Regions from separate parts of the Streptomyces sp. NPDC091280 genome, predicted to be linked through region 1. Evidence: predicted binding sites of a transcription regulator. Region 1 holds the regulator's gene; the other holds the start of a gene.
What was found. The regulator HspR, encoded in region 1, represses chaperone genes until heat shock. The targets are predictions, from matches to a motif close to TTGAGNNNNNNNNNCTCAA.

Region 1 (9,968 bases):
CCGAGCAGCACGTGGTGCCGGTCGACGGCTACGCGGGACGGCTGCTGGCCGCGCTGCGGGCCGCCGCGCCCGCCGGGACGACGGACCCCAGGGTGGTGGTCCTCACCCCGGGCCCCAACAACGCCGCCTACTTCGAACACGCCCTGCTGGCACGGCTGATGGGCGTGCAACTGGTGGAGGGCCACGACCTGGTCTGCCGCAACAACCGGGTGTGGATGCGCACCACCCGCGGCGAGGTGCCCGTCCATGTCGTATACCGGCGCCTGGACGACGACTTCCTCGACCCGCTGCACTTCCGCCCCGACTCGGTGATCGGCTGTCCGGGGGTCATGAACGCCGCCCAGGCCGGGAACGTCACACTCGCGAACGCGGTCGGCAACGGCATCGCGGACGACAAACTCCTCTACACCTACGTCCCCGACCTCATCCGCTACTACCTCTCCGAGGAACCGATTCTCCCCAACGTGGAGTCCTACCGCCCCGACGAGCCGGGGCAGTTGGAAGCCGTCCTCGACCAGATCGAGCACCTGGTGATCAAGCCGGTGGACGGCGCGGGCGGGCAGGGCATCGTCATCGGACCCAAGGCCGACGCGAAGACCCTCGAACGCACTCGCAAAGCCGTCGCCGCCGACCCGCGCGGCTGGATCGCCCAGCGGCCCGTCGCCCTGTCCACCTCCCCCACCCTCGCGGGTGAACGCATGGCACCGCGCCACATCGACCTCCGCCCGTTCGCCGTGAACGACGGCAGCGACATCTGGGTGCTGCCCGGCGGCCTCACCCGGGTCGCCCTCCAGGAGGGCAACCTGATCGTCAACTCCAGCCAGGGCGGCGGCTCCAAGGACACCTGGGTGCTCGCCGAGGGCCCCACCCACCAGCCCGAGCCGCTCACCCCGGACGGCACACCCCCCGAGGTGGCCCCGCGCCAGCTCGGCCCCGACGGCAACCCCGCGGTCGTACAGGAAGGGGCGCAGCAGCAGTGAACGACGTGATCCTCTCCCGGATAGCCGAGGCCCTGACGTGGACGGGCCGTTACGTCGAGCGCGCGGACGCCACCGGCCGCATTCTGGACGCCTATCTGCACCGCCTCCTTGAGGACCCCTGGCGCGACGAGGACGCGGCCTGCCGTTCGCTGTACGCGATCCTCGGGGTCGACGCGGGCGGTCAACGCGTCGACATGCAGCAGGTGCTGGACCAGCTCGCCTTCGACGCCCGCTCCACGTGCTCCATCGAAGGCGCCCTGGGCGCCGCCCGGTTGAACGCCCGCAGCGCCCGCGAGGCGGTCTCCTCCGAGATGTGGGAGTGCCTCAACTCCACCTGGCACGCGCTGGCCGACCAGCGACTGGCGGCCCGCCGTACCGGCCCCTACGCCTATCTCGAACTCGTGCGCAGACGTGCCGCGTTGTTCTTCGGCCTGGCCGACTCCACGATGAGCCGCGACGACAGCTGGCGCTTCGTCGTCCTGGGCCGGAGCCTTGAGCGGGTGGACATGACCGTACGTCTGCTGTCCGTACGGGTGCTGGACGCGGCGCACGCGCCCGACTGGCCGACGCTGCTCAGCGCGAGCGGCGCCGACGAGGCGTACGCGCGGGTCTACGGCGGCTTCGGCGACACCCCGCGCGTGGCCGAATTCCTGCTCCTGGACCGGGACTTCCCCCGCTCCGCACTGCACGCGCTGACCACCGCCGAGGAGTGCCTCACCGCGCTCGGCCGCCCGCGCCAGGACCCCGCGCGCCGGCCCATCGGCCGGCTCCGCACCCGCCTCGAATATCTGGACTCACCCGCCCTGGAGGAACAACTCCCCGCCCTCCTCAAGGACTTGCAGCACGCCTGCATGGACTCGGCGGAGGCGGTCGCCGAACTGTTCTTCCCGTACCAGGGCCACGTCGAGTGGGCCCAGGAAGGAGCCTGAGATGACCCTGCCCCGCAGACTGCGCATCCGCCACATCACCCGCGTCTCGTACGCCCAGGCCGCCGTCTCCTCCCACAACGAGGTGCGGATGACCCCGCTGACGCTCCCCGGCCAGACCACGCTGGACGCGCGCGTCACCGTCAACCCGACCGCGCCCACCTGGTCGTACTGGGACTACTGGGGCACCCAGGTCACCGGCTTCGACCTCATGGACCCGCACGCCGACCTCACGATCACCGCGTCCAGCCTGGTCGAGACCTCCCCGCCGGACGCGCTCGGCCCCGCGCCGAGCTGGCAGGAGGTGACCGAACGGACCACGAACTCCCGGCTGTTGGAGTTCATCGGCCCCACCGTCCGGACGACCGTCCCGCCGAAGCTGCTGAAGAAGGCGCGGAAGGCCGCCGCGGGCCTCGACCCGCACGGGACCGCGGAGGCCGTCTCCGCGCTGGTCGCCGACCGGGTCGCCTACCTCCCCGGCGTCACCGGGGTGAACACCTCCGCCGCCGAGGCCTGGGAACAGGGCGCCGGGGTCTGCCAGGACATCGCGCACGTCACCATCGCCCTGCTGCGGGGCCTCGGCCTGCCCACCCGCTATGTCTCCGGCTACCTCCACCCGGAGCGGGAGGCGGAGCTGCACCGCCCGGTGGCCGGGCAGAGCCATGCCTGGATCGAGTACTGGGCGGGCGACTGGTGCGGCTACGACCCGACGAACCGGACACGGCCGGACGAGTCGCATGTGGTGGTCGGGCGGGGGCGGGACTACGACGACGTGACCCCGCACAAGGGCATCTACCGGGGGGTGGCCGGCGGGCCGCCGGAGGTGACGGTGGAGTTCACGCGGGTGGCGTGAACTCCGTGCCGGCCGGCCCCGCTACTTCAGGCCGGCCGCGTCGCACGCCGCCTTGTACTTGCTGGTGCAGATGTCGGAGATCTTGTAGATCCCGTCCGCGACCACCGTCGACTTGATGTTGTCCTTCGTCAGCGCGACCACGGACACCAGCTGCGAGGGGATCTTCTTGTTGGTGGGGCTGTCCACCGAGTCACGGGTGAGGGCGTCGAACTCGATGTCCCTGCCCTGCACCTTGGCGACCGCGATCTTCGCGGCGGCCTCGGCCAGGTCGGGGTAGGGCTTGTAGACACTCATGTACTGCTCGCCGGTCACGATCCGCTGCACGGCGGGGAGTTCGGCGTCCTGCCCGGTGACGGGCGGCATCTTCGTCACGCCCGCGGCCTTCAGGGCCTCGATGATGCCGCCGGCCATCGCGTCGTTGGCGGAGTACACCGCGGCGATGTTGTCCTTGCCGAGCTTGCCGATCGCCTCGGTCATCTCCTGCTTGGCGATGTCCGGGTCCCACGCCTTGGTGTTGTAGCTGGCGGCGACCGTCACCTTGCCCTGGAGCTCGGACAGCGCCCCCTGCTTGAACACCCCCGCGTTGGGGTCGGTCGGCGAGCCGTTGATCATGACGACCTTGTCGGAGGTGTCCACGTTGCTGCCGAGCGCCTCGACCAGCGAGCGGCCCTGCACCTCGCCGACGAGTTCGCCGTCGAAGGAGACGTACGCGTCGATCGGCCCCTCGGCCAGGCGGTCGTAGGCGATGACCGGGATGCCGGCGGCCTTGGCCTTCTTCACCATCGGCTGGATGAGGTGCGAGTCGACGGCGTCGAGGATGATGATGTCGACCTTCTGGTCGATCATCTTCTGCATCTGCTTGTCCTGGACGTCCGCGACACCGCCCGCGTTCTGGTACTCGGCCTTGCCCTTCTTGTCGGTGAGTTCGCTCACCGTCGACTTGATGATCGGGAAGTCGAACTCGGCGTACCGCGTGTTCGTCTTCTCCGGCATCAGCACGCCCACCGTGATGTCGTTGCCCTTGGCCGGGGTGGCGTCCGAGCTGCTCCCCGACGAGTTGAGCACGCCACAGGCGGCCAGGGGGAGGGCCAGCGAGGACGCGGCCACGGATATGGCGATACGACGCATTGGGTTGCTCACTTCTGGTGCCGTCCGGACGTGGGTGCAGCATTGCAACCCAGGTGACTGAAAAGCCAACGCGGCTGCGGCCACCGGCGTCAAGCGGAACTACTTAACGAGATGGCAACACCACGTTCCGTTCGGTATGTGGAGACGTTGCGGAACCCCATCCAAACGCTCTTTACGGACCCTGCACTCAACGGGAGTTCAGGAGACGGCAAAGATCGGCACAACCAAGTCCGTTCTTCGCGAGTCGTGATCATCGGCGGCCATGCGCCGCCCGAACCGATCCGACAGAGGAACGCATGAACCCAGCCAGACTCGCGACGGCCACCGCCGTCGCCCTCTCCGTCGCGGGCGGCCTGCTCGCCGGCGCGACGAGTTCCGCCTCCGCCGCGGCCGACTGCGCCTCCCCCGTCCACAAGCGGCAGTTCTTCGCGAACACCACGTTCTCGGGGAGCGCGAAGAAGACGGACTGCGACACCACGATCGACGAGAACTGGGGCACGGGCGCCCCGGCCACCGGTCTCCCGAAGGACAACTTCGCCGTCCGCTGGTCCGTGACCCGCGACTTCGGCTCCGGCGGCCCCTTCTCCTTCGCCGCCGCCGCCCAGGACGGCATCCGGGTCTACCTCGACGGCAGCCGCAAGGTCGACCTGTGGAAGAACGTCTCGACCACGGCGAAGAAGACGGTCGACGTCACCGTCCCCAAGGGCAGACACACCGTCCGCGTGGACTACGTCAACTGGACCGGCCGGGCGAACGTGAAGTTCACGTACACCCCCCGGACCTCGGCGACCGTGGACAAGGTCGCCCCCCTCGCCCCGACGGGCACCGCTGTCTCCTACGACGCCACGGCCGGCCGCGCCAAGCTCAGCTGGTCGAAGAACAAGGAGCTGGACCTCGGGAGCTACCGGGTCTACCGGCGCCTCAAGGGCACGTCCTTCGGCGGCACCCCGCTGAAGACCACCACGTCGACGTCGTACACCGACACCGCCCTGCCCGCGGACGGCCGGACGTACTACTACGAGGTCCGCGCCACCGACAAGGCGGGCAACGCCTCGCCGGGCTCGGCCGACCAGGGCGTGACGACCGCCGACCGCACGGCTCCGGGCCAGGTCACCGGCGTGGCCGTGCGGGGCAGCACCGCGGGCAACGTCGTGACCTGGACCGCCTCTTCGGCGAGCGACCTCGACCACTACGTCGTGGAGAGGACGCGCAACGGGGAGCCGCTGGACCCGGAGTACATCGCCCAGGCCACGGACTACACGGACATCGGTGCCGAGGTCGGCGTGCCCTACACCTACCGCGTCGGCGCGGTGGACACCGCCGGGAACGTCTCCCCGCTCACGGCCGTCGTCACCGCCACCCGCCCCGCGGCCTCCGCCGTGGCCGCCCCCACCGCGCTGACGGGCACGCCCGCCGACGCCTCCACCGGCCTCACCTGGACCGGGGCGGACGGCGCGACGAGCTACCACGTCTACCGCCGCACCTGGCTGTACGGCGGCTGGACGCTCCTGGGCAGCACCACCAGCGCCTCGTACGAGGACACCACGGCCCCACGGCGCACGTCGTTCTACTACGTCGCCGCCGTGGACGCCACCGGCGCCGAGTCGGCGCCCTCGGCACAACTCACCGTCACACGGACCACCGCGGCCACCGCGACCGGCCCCGCCGCACCCCGCCTGACGCTGGTGTCGCCCGGGATGCCCGCACGGTCCGCGATCAGGGTGACGGCCGCGCCCGGCGCGGGTGACGAGGAACGGGGTCTCCAGGGCTACTCCTGGGAGATCGGCGGCGCCTGCGGCAGCAGCGGCACCAAGCTGTCCACGACGGGCGACATCAGCTGGACCCCGCCCTACAACGGCCCCTGCACGGTGACGGTGTACTCCGTGGACGCCTACGGGCGGCAGGGCGAGCAGAGTTCCTCGCTGGAGTTCTTCGTCGGCCGGTGACACGCGGCAGGTGACACGCGAAGGGGCCCGGAGGCAGAACCTCCGGGCCCCTTCCGGGCACGTGCGCGTCAGTCCGAGGACTGTCGCTTGGGCCGCCACACCACCAGCGCGCTGGTCTGCTGGACCTCCTGGTACGGAACCAGGTCCCGGCGGTAGGAGGCGTGCACGGCGGCCTCGCGCTGCTGGATCGCCGCCGCCGCTCCGTCGACCGCCGCCTGGAGTTCGGCGACGCGCTGCTGGAGCGCCACGACCTGGTTCTCCAGCTCGATGATGCGCTTGATGCCCGCCAGGTTGATGCCCTCGGTCTGCGACAACTGCTGGACGGTGCGCAGCAGTTCGATGTCGCGGGCCGAGTAGCGCCGGCCGCGCCCGGCCGTGCGGTCCGGGGAGACCAGGCCGAGGCGGTCGTACTGGCGCAGCGTCTGCGGGTGCAGGCCGGAGAGCTGGGCCGCCACCGAGATGACGTAGACCGGGGTCTCCTCGGTCAGCTCGTACGGGTTGCGTCGACGGCCGTCCATCACTCTCATGCTCCCTTCGCGGCCTGGAACAGCTCCGCCCGCGGGTCCTCGCCCGCGGTCGCCTCTCTGTATGCCTCAAGCGCGTCACGAGCATTCCCCGTGACGTCCTTGGGGACACTCACCTCCACGGTCACAAGGAGGTCACCCCGGGTGCCGTCCTTGCGGAAGGCGCCCTTGCCGCGGGCCCGCATGGTGCGGCCGTTGGGCGTGCCCGGCGGCAGCTTCAGCGTCACCGGGGGTCCGCCCAGGGTGGGCACCCTGACCTCGCCGCCCAGCGCCGCCTCGGTGAACGTCACCGGGACCGTCACCGTGAGGTTGTCGTCCTTGCGCCCGAACACGGGGTGCGCGTCGACGTGCACCATGACGTACAGGTCGCCCGAGGGGCCGCCCCGCTCACCCGGCGCGCCCTTGCCGCGCAGCCGGATGCGCTGGCCGTCGGTGACCCCCGCGGGGATCCGGACCTGCATGGTCCGCGACGACTTGGCGCGCCCGCTGCCCTTGCACTCGGCGCACGGGTGCTCGGCGATCAGGCCCCGGCCCTTGCAGTCCGGGCACGGGTCCGTCAGCGAGAAGCCGCCGCCGGAGCCGCGCGCCACCTGGCCGGTGCCGACGCAGGTCGGGCACACGCGCGGTGTGCCGTTCTTGTCGCCGGTGCCCGAACAGGCCTTGCAGGGCTGCTGCGAGGACATCCGCAGCGGGACCGTGGCCCCTTCGATGGCCTCGGTGAAGCTGAGCGTCACCTCGGACTCGATGTCCTGGCCGCGCCTGGGCTGGGTACGGGTCGTACCGGCGCCGCCCCGGTTGAACAAGCCGCCGAACACGTCCCCGATCCCGCCGCCGAAACCGCCGGGCCCCCCGGCGCCACCGCTCTGCGCGCCGCCTCCGAAGAGGTCGCCCAGGTCGAAGTTGAAGTTGCCGCCGCCCGCGCCGCCCGGCCCCGGACGGAAACCGCCGTTGCCGAAGAGCGCGCGGGCGTCGTCGTACTCCTTGCGCTTCTTGGGGTCACCGAGGATGTCGTTGGCCTCGGAGATCTCCTTGAAGCGCTCCTCGGCCTTGGCGTTGCCCTTGTTGGCGTCCGGGTGGAACTCGCGGGCGAGCTTCCGGTACGCCTTCTTGATCTCGGCCTCGGTGGCGTCCTTGGGCACGCCGAGGACCTTGTAGTAGTCCTTCTCGATGAAGTCCTTGGTGCTCATCCTCGACGTCCCTCCTTCCGCCCGGTGTCCGTCCGCCCGGTGTGTGCGTCAGCCCTCCTCAGGGCCGTTGTCCTTCTCGTCGCCGGCCTCGGACTCGTCCTCGGCCTTGACCGCCTGCGCTCCGGGCTGCGGTTCGGCCACGGCCACCCGCGCGGGGCGGATGGTGCGCTCGCCGATGCGATACCCGGGCTGGAGGATCGCCACGCAGGTCGTCTCGGTGACGTCCGGCGCGTACGAGTGCATCAGGGCCTCGTGGATGGTCGGGTCGAAGGGCTCGCCCTCCTTGCCGAACTGTTGCAGTCCCATCTTCGCGGCGACGGTCTCCAACGACTCCGCCACGGACTTGAAACCGCCGACGAGTTCCCCGTGTTCCCGCGCGCGGCCGATGTCGTCGAGGGTGGGCATCAGCTCGGTCAGGAGGTTCGCGACGGCGATCTCCTTGACCGTGACCCGGTCCCGCTCGACCCGGCGGCGGTAGTTCTGGAACTCGGCCTGGAGCCGCTGGAGGTCCGCCGTGCGCTCTTCGAGCGCCTTGCGCACCTGGTCCAGCTGGGCGGTCAGACCGGCGATCTGTGCACTTGATGCGTCCCCGGCCGGGGCCGCCCCCTCTCCCGTGGAGGAGGAGGCGGCGGCCTGCGGCTCGGCGTCGTCGGGGGTGGCGCCGGAGGGGACGTCGGGCTTCTCCTCGAAGCCCGGGGTCTCCTCCGTCACGCGGCACCGTCCTTGCGCTCGTCGTCCACGATCTCGGCGTCCACCACGTCGTCGTCCGCCTTGGGCGCCTCGGCACCCGGGGCGTCGCCGCCCGCGGCCTGCGCGGCCTGGGCGTCGGCGTACATGGCCTGGCCGACCTTCTGGGAGACCGCGGCGACCTTCTCGGTGGCGGTGCGGATCTCGGCGGTGTCCTCGCCCTTGAGCGCGGCCTTCAGCTCCTCGACGGCGGCCTCGACCTCGGTCTTGACCTCGCCGGGGACCTTGTCCTCGTTGTCCTTGAGGAACTTCTCCGTCTGGTAGACGAGCTGCTCGCCCTGGTTGCGGGACTCGGCGGCCTCGCGGCGGCGGTGGTCCTCGTCCGCGTACTGCTCGGCCTCCTGGCGCATGCGGTCGACCTCGTCCTTCGGCAGCGAGGAGCCGCCGGTGACGGTCATCTTCTGCTCCTTGCCCGTGCCGAGGTCCTTCGCGGTCACGTGCATGATGCCGTTGGCGTCGATGTCGAAGGAGACCTCGATCTGCGGGACACCGCGCGGGGCCGGCGGCAGACCGGTCAGCTCGAACATCCCGAGCTTCTTGTTGTACGCCGCGATCTCGCGCTCGCCCTGGTAGACCTGGATCTGCACGGAGGGCTGGTTGTCCTCGGCGGTGGTGAAGATCTCGGACCGCTTGGTCGGGATCGTCGTGTTCCGCTCGATCAGCTTGGTCATGATGCCGCCCTTGGTCTCGATGCCGAGGGACAGCGGGGTGACGTCGAGGAGCAGGACGTCCTTGACCTCGCCCTTGAGGACACCGGCCTGGAGGGACGCGCCGATGGCGACGACCTCGTCCGGGTTGACGCCCTTGTTGGCGTCCTTGCCGCCGGTCAGCTCGCGCACCAGCTCGGCGACGGCGGGCATCCGGGTGGAGCCACCGACGAGGACGACGTGGTCGATCTCGTTGATGGAGATGCCGGCGTCCTTGATGACGTTGTGGAACGGCGTCTTGCAGCGCTCCAGCAGGTCGGCCGTCAGCTGCTGGAACTGGGCGCGGGTGAGCTTCTCGTCCAGGTGCAGCGGGCCCTCGGCGGAGGCCGTGATGTAGGGCAGGTTGATCGAGGTCTCGGTGGAGCTGGACAGCTCGATCTTGGCCTTCTCGGCGGCCTCGCGCAGACGCTGGAGGGCCATCTTGTCCTTGCCCAGGTCCACGCCGTGGCCCGCGGCGAACTGCTTCACCAGGTAGTCGACGACCCGCTGGTCCCAGTCGTCACCACCGAGGTGGTTGTCGCCGTTGGTGGCCTTCACCTCGACGACGCCGTCACCGATCTCCAGGAGGGACACGTCGAAGGTGCCGCCGCCGAGGTCGAAGACGAGGATCGTCTGGTCGTCCTTGTCGAGCCCGTACGCCAGCGCGGCGGCCGTCGGCTCGTTCACGATGCGCAGGACGTTCAGGCCCGCGATCTCGCCGGCCTCCTTCGTCGCCTGGCGCTCGGAGTCGTTGAAGTAGGCCGGGACGGTGATGACCGCGTCCGTGACCTTCTCGCCCAGGTAGGCCTCGGCGTCGCGCTTCAGCTTCTGCAGGATGAAGGCGCTCATCTGCTGCGGGTTGAAGTGCTTCCCGTCGAGCTCGATCTTCCAGTCCGTGCCCATGTGGCGCTTCACGGAGCGGATGGTGCGGTCAACGTTGGTGACCGCCTGACGCTTCGCGACCTCGCCGACGAGCACTTCGCCGTTCTTG
Region 2 (9,968 bases), on a different contig from region 1:
AGCGCGTGGCCGACGAGCGCGAGCAGCGTCTCGATGGCCGAGATCCGCCGCCGCGCATCCATGATCATTACAGGTATGTGCGCGGGAATCGTCAATGCCTCCCGCACGTCCTCCGGGTCGAAGCGCTCACTGCCGTCGAAGTGGTTGACCGCCACGACGTACGGCAGCCCGCAGCTCTCGAAGTAGTCGAGCGCGGGGAAGCAGTCCTTGAGGCGGCGGGTGTCGGCGAGGACGACGGCGCCGATCGCGCCGCGCACCAGGTCGTCCCACATGAACCAGAACCGCTGCTGGCCGGGCGTGCCGAACAGGTACAGCACCAGGTCGTCGTCGAGCGTGAGGCGGCCGTAGTCCATGGCGACCGTGGTGGTCGTCTTGTCCGGAGTGCCCGTGAGGTCGTCGGTCTCCTCGCTGGCCTCGGTCATCAGCGCCTCCGTCTGGAGGGGCTGGATCTCGGAAACGGCGCCCACCATGGTGGTCTTGCCGGCACCGAAACCACCGGCCACCACGATCTTCGTGGCGACCGGCGCGCGGGTGCGGTCCAACTGCCAGGCCCGCGGCTGCTCCTCGTCGTCGAGGAGCGGGGAGACGCCGTAGGCGGCGGCGTCAGAGACGACGGAGTCCACTCAGCACCCTTTCCAGCAGAGCGCGGTCAGGACGGCCCGGGCCGTGACCGGTCCCGGTTCCGTACACACGGATCTTTCCCTGGTCCGCGAGATCGCTCAGGAGCACGCGGACCACGCCGAGCGGCATCTTCAGCAGCGCGGCGATCTCGGCCACCGTGCGCATACGGCGGCAGAGTTCGACGATGGCGCGCATCTCCGGCATGACCCGGGTCTCCAGCGAACCGTTCGTCAACTCCCGGCGTTCCTCGGGGGCTTCGAGCGCCGCCACGAAGGTCTCCACCAGGAGGACATGGCCGAAGCGGGTCCGGCCGCCGGTGAGCGAGTAGGGGCGCACCCGGGCGGGTTTGCGGTCACCGCCGCGCACCGGAAGCCCGTTCGGCGTACTGCCGCCGCCGGTCATCGGGCACTCTCCGCGGACGCGTCTTCGAGGGACTTCCGCAGCTCACTGCGGAGTTCGGGGGTCAGCACATGGCCGGCCCGGCCGACGAAGAGCGCCATGTGGTACGACACGACGCTCATGTCGCAGTCCGCGGAGCCGTGCACACCGAGCAGCGAACCGTCGCTGATCGACATCACGAACAGGCTGCCCTCCTCCATCGCGACCATGGTGTGCTTGACCGAGCCGGAGTCCATCAGCTTGGCGGCGCCGATGGTGAGGCTGCCGATGCCGGAGACGATGGTGGCGAGGTCGGCGGAGGAGCCGCGCGGGCTGCTGCGCCTGGTGTCGAGGGCCTCTCTGGCCTGCTCGTTGCGGTCCGGGTCGGAGGAGAGGAGCAGCAGGCCGTCCGAGGAGACGACGGCGACGGACTGGATGCCGGGCACTTCCTCGACGAGGTTGCTCAGCAGCCAGTGCAGGTTGCGGGCTTCACTGCTCAGTCCGAAGGTACTGGGCGCGGTCAACTGCTTGCCTCCTCGACGGTGCCCCCCGTGGTTTCTTCGGATGGTGCGGTCACGCCGCGCGGCGCCGGGACCGGGTTCTGGCCGGTCCGTTCGGCGATCTCCGCCTCTACGTCGCGGTAGCCGGCGGAGGCTCCCGCGCGGAAGCCGCCGAGTCTGCGGCGCAGGGCTTCGGCGTCCACGGTGCCGGTCCGCTTGCGTGGGGCTTGTGCGGGCTGGGTGATCTTGGGGGTGCGTTTGGGGAGGCCCTTGTCGGTGACGGGGTCCTCGTCCGGCCGGGTGTGCTCGGCCTCGGCCTCGCCGTCGGCGGCCGCCGGGTCCTCCGCGGCCAGCGGCAGGAGGAGTTCCATGGTCGTCTCCGCCGGGGTCTCCCGTACGGCCCGCCCGGCCGCGGCCTCCGCCGCCTGCTCCTGCGCCTGTTCCGCCGCCTTCTCCGCGAGCGCCACGAGAGGATCCTCGTCCGGCTTCGAACGGCCGTGCAGGACATTGGAGTTGACCTCGGCCGCCGCGCCGGGCAGGGAGTAGGAGTGCGCGCTCCCGGCCGCCGGCGCGGTCGTCGGTACGGCCGTCATCGGGGCCGCCGCCAGGAGCGGGCCCGGGAGGACCACGACGGCCGCGATGCCGCCCTGCTTCTGGTCGCGGAGCTGGACGCGGACGCCGTGGCGGTGGGCCAGCCGGGCCACGACGTACAGGCCGAGGCCGAGGCCCTCCTCGCCCTCCTGGTCGTAGGGGGAGTGCGGGTCGAACTCGGTGAGGCGGGCGTTGAGGCGGGTCATGCGCTCGTCGGTCATGCCGATGCCCTCGTCCTGGACGGAGAGCATGACCTCGCCGTTCTCCAGGAGCCAGCCGGAGATCTCGACCGGGGCGTCGGGCGGGGAGAACGAGCTGGCGTTCTCCATGAGTTCGGCCAGGAGGTGGCTCAGGTCGTCCGCCGCGAAGCCCGCCACGTGCGCGTGCGGCGGGAGCGCGGAGATGCGGACGCGTTCGTAGCGTTCGATCTCGCTGACGGCCGCCCGGACGACGTCGACCAGCGGGACGGGGCCCGCGTGCTGCTGGACGTGCTCGGTGCCGGCCAGGACGAGGAGGTTCTCGCTGTGCCGGCGCATGACCGTGGCGAAGTGGTCGAGCTTGAAGAGGGTGGAGAGCCGGTCGGGGTCCTGCTCGCGCTCCTCCAGGCCCTCGATGACGGCGAGTTGGCGCTCGACAAGGCCGAGGGTACGCAGCGCGAGGTTGACGAAGGTGCCGCCGATGCTGGTGCGCAGGCGCTCCAACTGGTCGGTGGAGTCGGTGACTTCGGCGCGCAGCTCCTCGCGGGCGTCGGCCATCCGCTGGCGCTGGCCGACCAGGTGCTTGCGGTCGGCCTCCAGGGTGGCGATGCGTTCGTGGAGGGCGACGGCGTGCGCGTGCAGGGCGTTCACGGAGCGGACGACCTGGGCGAACTCGTCGTTGCGGCCGGTGAACTTGATGGCTTCCTCGGCCGCCGGGTCCTCGGCGCCGGCCAGCCGGGCGGAACCCCGGCGCAGCACCGACAGCGGACGGGTGAGCGTGCGGGCCATGGCGGTGGCGATGCCGACGGCGAGCAGCATGAGGGCGCCGAGGATCGCGACGCGCAGCTCCAGCGCGGTGACGTCGTCGTCGCGGAGCTGGGCGAGGTCCTTGGAGCGGTGCTCGTAGAGGGCGGACTCCTCGCCGCGCATCAGGTCCACCCGGGCCGAGAGCGCCGCGTCGAGCTTCTTGGTGCTGGTTTCCAACTCGCTGTCGGACAGCGTGGGTTGGTCGGTGAGGGAGGAGAGGTACTTCTCGGCGGTGTTGACCTCGGGTCCGGTGACCGTGGAGTCGTAGCCCGCGACGGCCGTCTTCGTCGCCGTGTCGCGGAAGTCGGCGAGGGCCGCGTCGGAGCGCAGCCGGGCCTGCTGGGCGGCGGCGCTGAGGGCGTCGCGCTGCTTGGTCTGGGCGGCCGTCGAGGTCTTCTCGGTGACGGGGAGACCGGTGGTGGGGCTGATGACGGTCTGGGTGCTGCTCGGCACGTTCAGGGCGGCCAGCAGCAGTCCGCGGGCGGCGGCGGCCTGCTGGACGGCGGCGTCGAGTTCGGCGAGCGCGTAGGCGCCGGACCCGGCCCGCGGCGGCATCCGCTCGGCCAGCTGGTCGGCGAGCCGGTGCAGTTCGGTGATGGCGCCGGAGTAGGCGACATGCGCCTCCAGGGCGCTGCTCTGCCCGGTGAGCGCGGCCCGGCGTACGGCGGCGACGACGTCGAGGTCGGAGCGGAGCGCGGCGGAGATGTCGGTGTCGGCGCGGAGTTCGTCGACCTGCCGGTCGACGCGGGCGCTGCGGTCCTCGTCGGGGGCCTGGGACTTGGGGCGCCCGGCGGCGATGTACGAGGTGACCTCGTCGCGCTCGTCGGCGAGCGAGTGGGCCAGCGACAGGGCGTCCTGGGTCTGCTCGGCGAGCGTCACCAGGTTCTGGGAGTCGTGGAGTTGGCCCGAGGCGGTGATGAGGGAGGGGGCCCCGGCCGCGGCGATGGCGGCGGCCACGACGGCCACGGCGACGATGAGCCGGTTGCGGACGTGGGTACTGCGCCCCTTGCCCGCGGGGTCGGGCGTGACGGCACCGGTGGCGCCCCCCTGGGGGGCCGTCTGCTTGGCTGTGCGCCGAGGCCGCTTTTTCTGCACCGGTGCTCGCATTCCTGACTCGTGATACCCATGGGGCCGGGTGACGCTCCGTCATCCCGGTACGGCGACCCTCCCAGTGCCGGTGGGCAGCGGTCGCGCATCGTCCGGGCCGCCACCCGAAGGAGTGAACCCCGTTGGGGAGTTGGCGGGCAAGTTCCGGCGGCCCGTCCCGCGCCCTCGCGCGCCGCGCCGGTTGGACGTGAGCGGCGGGCTTTGGCAGGATTCGCCGCCACGCATTCCCGGAGTGATCCATTCCACCGCAAACCAGGCGTCTGACCTGCACGACTGCACCGATTCGGTGATCAGTGCCAACGTTTTGCGAGGTCTGTGAAGAGGTCGTGCAGACTGGCCGAATGCGTACGGAACTTGTGTCGGAGCCCGGCGACCCGGGCCGCGCCAACGAGGACTTCGCGAGTGTCGGCCTTCCGGCCTCGGGACAGGGCGGTTCGCTGATCGTCCTGGACGGAGTGACTCCGCCGAGGGGCGAGACGGGCTGTCTGCATCCGGTCCCCTGGTACACCGCGCGGCTGGGCGGCGCGCTGACCGAACTGACCGTTTCCTGCCGGGATCTGACGCTGGCGGAGATTCTCTCCCGGGCGATCCTCCGAACATCCGAGGCCCACTCCGGCACCTGTGACCTTTCTCACCCGCGCACCCCACAGGCAACAGTGGTGCTGGCCCGCTGGTCCCCGGAGGAGATCGAATATCTGGTCCTTTCGGACTCCGCCCTGCTCCTCGACCCGCCGGCCGGCGAGGTGACCGCCGTACTCGACGACCGTCTGTCGCGGCTGCCGCGGGCCGCGCTCGCCACGGACGCGCTGATCGACGCCACGCTCCGTAACAAGGAGGGCGGCTTCTTCACGGCCGCCGCCGATCCGTCGGTCTCGGAGCGAGCGGTGACCGGCTCGCTCCCCCGTGCCGGGGTGCGTGCCTTCGCCGCCCTGACGGACGGGGCGACGAGGTGGGTGGAGAAGTTCGGGCAGGGCGACTGGGCGGAGTGTCTCGCCCTGGTCCGCAAGGAGGGGGCGGCGGAGCTGGTGAGCCGAGTGCGGGCGCTGGAGCGGGCCGACGAGGAGGCGCGGACGTATCTGCGCCGGAGCAAGACGCACGACGACGCGACGGTCGTGTACGTCGAGCTGTGAGCCGCCGCCTACCGCCGGTTCGGCGCGGGGTGCTTCGGCGCGGGGTGCTTCGGCTCGGGGCTCACTTCTCCATGACGCCGTTCAACTGGTGGAGCAGCCGGGCGAGTTCGGCGACCTCGCGGCGGTCCCAGTGGGAGAGCTGGCTGACGTAGCGGGCCCGCCGGGCCTCGCGGACGTGCACGACCCGGCGCCGGCCCTCGTCGGTGAGGTCGACCAGCCAGGCGCGGCCGTCCGCCGGGTCCGGCTCGCGGGAGATCAGGCCCAGCTCCTCCAGGGCGCGCAGCTGGCGGGACATGGTGGCCTTGCCGACGCCGATGTAGGCGGCGAGTTCGGTGGCCCGCTGCCGCCCGTACTCGTCCAGCCGGACCAGCAGGCCGTACGCGGCGGACTCCAGGTCGGGGTGGACCGCTCGGGCCATCTCGCCCTGGTTGGCCCTCGCCCGCCGGAGGAGGAACGTCAACTCGCGTTCCAGCGACAGGTATTCGGGATCCGGATCCGGGGTCCCGCTGTCGCCTCTGTCCTCGTCCTTGTACACGTCAGCACCCATGCTCCGCTTTCCTGATCGTGAAAGTCACCACGGCTTCGCCAGTATTTCGCAGGGTGGCACCTGCGTACGACGAAGGCCCGGGCCCCGATGGAACGGGACCCGGGCCTTCACCTGACCGGTGGCGTCCGTCACGCCGCCACCGGAACCTCCGGGGTGGCGCCGTTCGTCGCGGGCGACAGGGCCAGCTCCAGGACCTGGCGGACGTCCGTCACCGCGTGGACGTCGAGCTTGTCCAGGACCTCGGCCGGGACGTCGTCCAGGTCGGGCTCGTTGCGCTTCGGGATGATCACCGTGGTGACGCCCGCCTGGTGCGCGGCGAGCAGCTTCTGCTTCACCCCGCCGATCGGCAGCACCCGGCCGGTCAGCGAGACCTCACCGGTCATCGCCACGTCCGTACGGACCAGCCGGCCGCTGAGCAGCGACGCGAGGGCCGTCGTCATCGTGACACCCGCGCTCGGGCCGTCCTTGGGCACCGAGCCCGCCGGGAAGTGGATGTGCACGCCCCGGTCCTTCAAGTCGGCGACGGGCAGCTCCAGTTCGGCGCCGTGCGAGCGCAGGAACGACAGGGCGATCTGCGCGCTCTCCTTCATCACGTCACCGAGCTGGCCGGTCAGGGTCAGACCGGCCGCGCCGGTCTCCGGGTCGGCGAGCGACGCCTCGACGTAGAGGACGTCACCTCCGGCGCCGGTGACCGCGAGTCCGGTGGCGACACCGGGCACGGCCGTACGGCGCTCGGCCGGGTCCTGGGCGGACTCGGGCACGTGGTGCGGGCGCCCGATCAGACCGCGCAGATCGGCGTCCGTGACGGTGAACGGCAGCTCCCGCTCGCCCAGTTCGTGCTGCGCCGCGATCTTGCGCAGCAGCCGGGCGACCGACCGCTCCAGGGTGCGGACACCGGCCTCGCGGGTGTACTCGCCGGCCAGCTTGCGCAGGGCGCTCTCGTCGATGACGACCTCGTCGTCCTTGAGGCCGGCCCGCTCCAGCTGGCGCGGGAGCAGGTGGTCACGGGCGATGACGACCTTCTCGTCCTCGGTGTAGCCGTCCAGCCGGACCAGTTCCATCCGGTCGAGCAGCGCCTCCGGGATGGCTTCGAGCACGTTGGCCGTCGCCAGGAACACCACGTCGCTCAGGTCGAGTTCGACCTCCAGGTAGTGGTCACGGAAGGTGTGGTTCTGCGCGGGGTCGAGCACTTCGAGGAGCGCGGCGGCCGGGTCGCCCCGGTAGTCGGACCCCACCTTGTCGATCTCGTCGAGCAGGACGACCGGGTTCATGGACCCGGCCTCCTTGATGGCGCGGACGACACGGCCGGGCAGCGCGCCGACGTACGTACGCCGGTGGCCCCGGATCTCGGCCTCGTCCCGGACCCCGCCGAGCGCGACCCGCACGAACTTCCGTCCCATGGCGTGCGCGACGGACTCGCCGAGCGAGGTCTTGCCGACGCCGGGCGGACCGACCAGGGCCAGCACGGCACCGCCGCGCCGCCCGCCGACCACACCGAGCCCGCGCTCGCTGCGGCGCTTGCGCACGGCCAGGTACTCGGTGATGCGCGCCTTCACGTCCTCCAGACCGGCGTGCTCCGCGTCGAGGACCGCCTTGGCGCCCCGGATGTCGTACTCGTCCTCGGTCCGCTCGTTCCACGGGAGTTCGAGGACGGTGTCCAGCCAGGTACGGATCCACGAGCCCTCGGGCGACTGGTCGGAGGAGCGCTCCAGCTTGTCGACCTCCTTGAGGGCGGCCTCGCGGACCTTCTCGGGAAGGTCGGCGGCCTCGACGCGGGCGCGGTAGTCGTCGGACTCCTCGCCGTCCTTGGCGGAGTCGCCGTTCAGCTCGCGCAGCTCCTTGCGGACGGCTTCGAGCTGGCGGCGCAGCAGGAACTCGCGCTGCTGCTTGTCGACGCCTTCCTGCACGTCCTTGGCGATGGTCTCGGCGACGTCCTGCTCGGCGAGGTGGTCGCGCAGCTGCTGGGTGGCGAGCTTCAGCCGGGCCACCGGGTCGGCGGTCTCCAGCAGCTCGATCTTCTGTTCGGTGGTCAGGAAGGGCGAGTAACCGGAATTGTCGGCGAGCGTGGACACGTCGTCGATGGCCTGCACGCGGTCCACGACCTGCCAGGCCCCGCGCTTGCGCAGCCATGCCGTGGCCAGCGCCTTGTACTCCTTCACCAGCTCGGAGACAGAGCCGGGCAAGGGCTCGGGCAGGTTCTCGTCGAGCGCGGTGCCCTCGACCCAGAGCGCGGCACCGGGGCCGGTGGTGCCCGCGCCGATGCGCACGCGGCTACGGCCGCGGATCAGCGCGCCCGGGTCGCCGTCGGCCAGCCGGCCGACCTGCTCCACGGTGCCCAGCACACCCGTGCTCGCGTATGTCCCGTCGATGCGTGGCACCAGCAGGACCTTGGGTTTCCCGGGCTCGGTCCGCGCGGCGGCCTGGGCGGCCTCCACGGCGGCGCGTACATCGGTGTCGTTCAGGTCCAGCGGAACCACCATTCCGGGCAGCACGACCTCGTCGTCGAGCGGCAGCACGGGCAGGGTGAGCGGTGTGGACGTCGAAGCCATGATCTCCCCTTAGGCAGTCAAGTTGAGCTATGCCGACTCAATGCTTGAGCGCCTTCGATTGTTCCCCACCGCTTGTTCGCCGTGAGCGATCGGCGAAAGGGGCCTCCGTCCATGCAGGTCAACACGGAGACCGGGCGGGTGCTTCCCGGGACCCGGCCACCCGCGCGCGCTCCCGCTCCCGCTCCCCCTCCGAGATGCTCGACCGCGCGCCTCGGACGAAGCGGCCGGATCAGGCGACCGTACGGCCCAGGTAGGCCAGCAACCGCGCGTGCGGGGCCGCTCCGGGCGCGGGCCGGACCTCGGGGCCGAAGACGCCCGGCACGCGGTACGCGTCGAAACCGCCCAGGCCGTGCATCACCGCGAGCAGTTCCCCGCACAGGTCCTCGTCCACCAGAGCCTGTCGGCCCGTCGCGACCGCCAGGTCCACGCCGTGGACGCAGACCTCCGTGAAGTGGATCAGCGCGGCCGTCGGGCCGGGCAGCGCACCGAGCGAGATGTGGACGACGGTATCGAGGGCGCCGGGCCGGTTCCAGGCCGCGCGGTCGGTCTCGGACGCCTGCTCGTAGGCGCCCCGGGGATCCCCGCCCAGCCAGTCGGACTCGTGCTCGGCGCCCGGATCGGTGCCGTTCAGTTCGGCGGCGAAGATGTGCATCCCGCCCACCATGTGGTTGAGGACGGCTCGGGCGTCCCACTCCGCGCACGGGGTGGGGTTCGCCCACTGGTCCTGAGCAACTCCCGCCACCACAAGGCCGGTTGCCGTGATCGCCCGCTCGATCCGCCGTACTGCGACCGTCTCCGTCACCGGGACCTCCCCCGTCCAGGACCGCGCTCGGCTGTCGACACCATTGCTACACCCCCGGCCCGACATTGTCCCGACCGGGAGACCTCCGACGTCTGTCCCAACGGTCACGTCGACCTCGGGCCCGCTCTCCTCGGCCCGGCCGGGCGGGGCGTCAGAGCCGGGCGACGACCGCCCGTCCGACGGCCTCCGGGCGCGGGCCGGACCTCCCGGCCGAAGACGAGCGGCATGCGGCACGCGGCACGCGCCGAAAGCGCCCGTCCGGCGCGACAACGCCGGCGGCTCACCGCGCGCCTCCTCGTCCACCAGGCCCGTCAGGAGAGCGGCGCGGCGGCCGGGGTGGCGTCGGGGGAACCGGCACGATGCCCGTCCCGCACCCGCCCCCGGCCCGGACGCGCGGAGCAACCGCCGTACAGGAAGAGCGACTTGGTGGTGCCCGCCGGACAGGCGGGGAGTCAGGCCCGGCCCGTCCCGGCCCGGGGCAGTTCGACCGGAGCCAGCCGGATCATCCGGCCGGCCCGCTGCCGACGCCGTATCAGCGGCCAGGTCGCGACGCCTATCGCGAGCGAGATCAGATGGCCCCAGTTCGTCATGGGGTCGGTGAACGCGAGCAGGTCCGAGACCAGGCTCCAGCCGAACAGGGCGAGCAGCGGCAGCCCGAGCCAGGGCCTGAGCAGACCCGCCAGGGCTCCCGTGCTCGCGGCGACGCCGAAGCTGATGCCGTAGTCGAGGCGGTGCAGCG

Region 2: lon (endopeptidase La) is a predicted target of HspR. The motif match lies at 8,450-8,468, and genes of this name have one in related genera.

Annotation. Positions count from the first base shown of each region.
Region 1 covers NZ_JBIVUZ010000003.1:129,808-139,775, forward strand. Annotated here, with positions in the region: gene ACIQPR_RS10685 (circularly permuted type 2 ATP-grasp protein) at 1-980, shown strand, start outside; gene ACIQPR_RS10690 (alpha-E domain-containing protein) at 977-1,909, shown strand; gene ACIQPR_RS10695 (transglutaminase domain-containing protein) at 1,917-2,759, shown strand; gene ACIQPR_RS10700 (sugar ABC transporter substrate-binding protein) at 2,781-3,887, opposite strand; gene ACIQPR_RS10705 (fibronectin type III domain-containing protein) at 4,184-5,833, shown strand; gene ACIQPR_RS10710 (heat shock protein transcriptional repressor HspR) at 5,902-6,351, opposite strand; gene dnaJ (molecular chaperone DnaJ) at 6,357-7,544, opposite strand; gene grpE (nucleotide exchange factor GrpE) at 7,593-8,255, opposite strand; gene dnaK (molecular chaperone DnaK) at 8,252-9,968, opposite strand, start outside.
Region 2 covers NZ_JBIVUZ010000001.1:169,675-179,642, forward strand. Annotated here, with positions in the region: gene ACIQPR_RS00775 (GTP-binding protein) at 1-623, opposite strand, end outside; gene ACIQPR_RS00780 (DUF742 domain-containing protein) at 604-1,023, opposite strand; gene ACIQPR_RS00785 (roadblock/LC7 domain-containing protein) at 1,020-1,523, opposite strand; gene ACIQPR_RS00790 (nitrate- and nitrite sensing domain-containing protein) at 1,520-4,189, opposite strand; gene ACIQPR_RS00795 (hypothetical protein) at 4,543-5,331, shown strand; gene ACIQPR_RS00800 (MarR family winged helix-turn-helix transcriptional regulator) at 5,393-5,878, opposite strand; gene lon (endopeptidase La) at 6,007-8,427, opposite strand; gene ACIQPR_RS00810 (TIGR03086 family metal-binding protein) at 8,657-9,229, opposite strand; gene ACIQPR_RS00815 (rhomboid-like protein) at 9,682-9,968, opposite strand, start outside.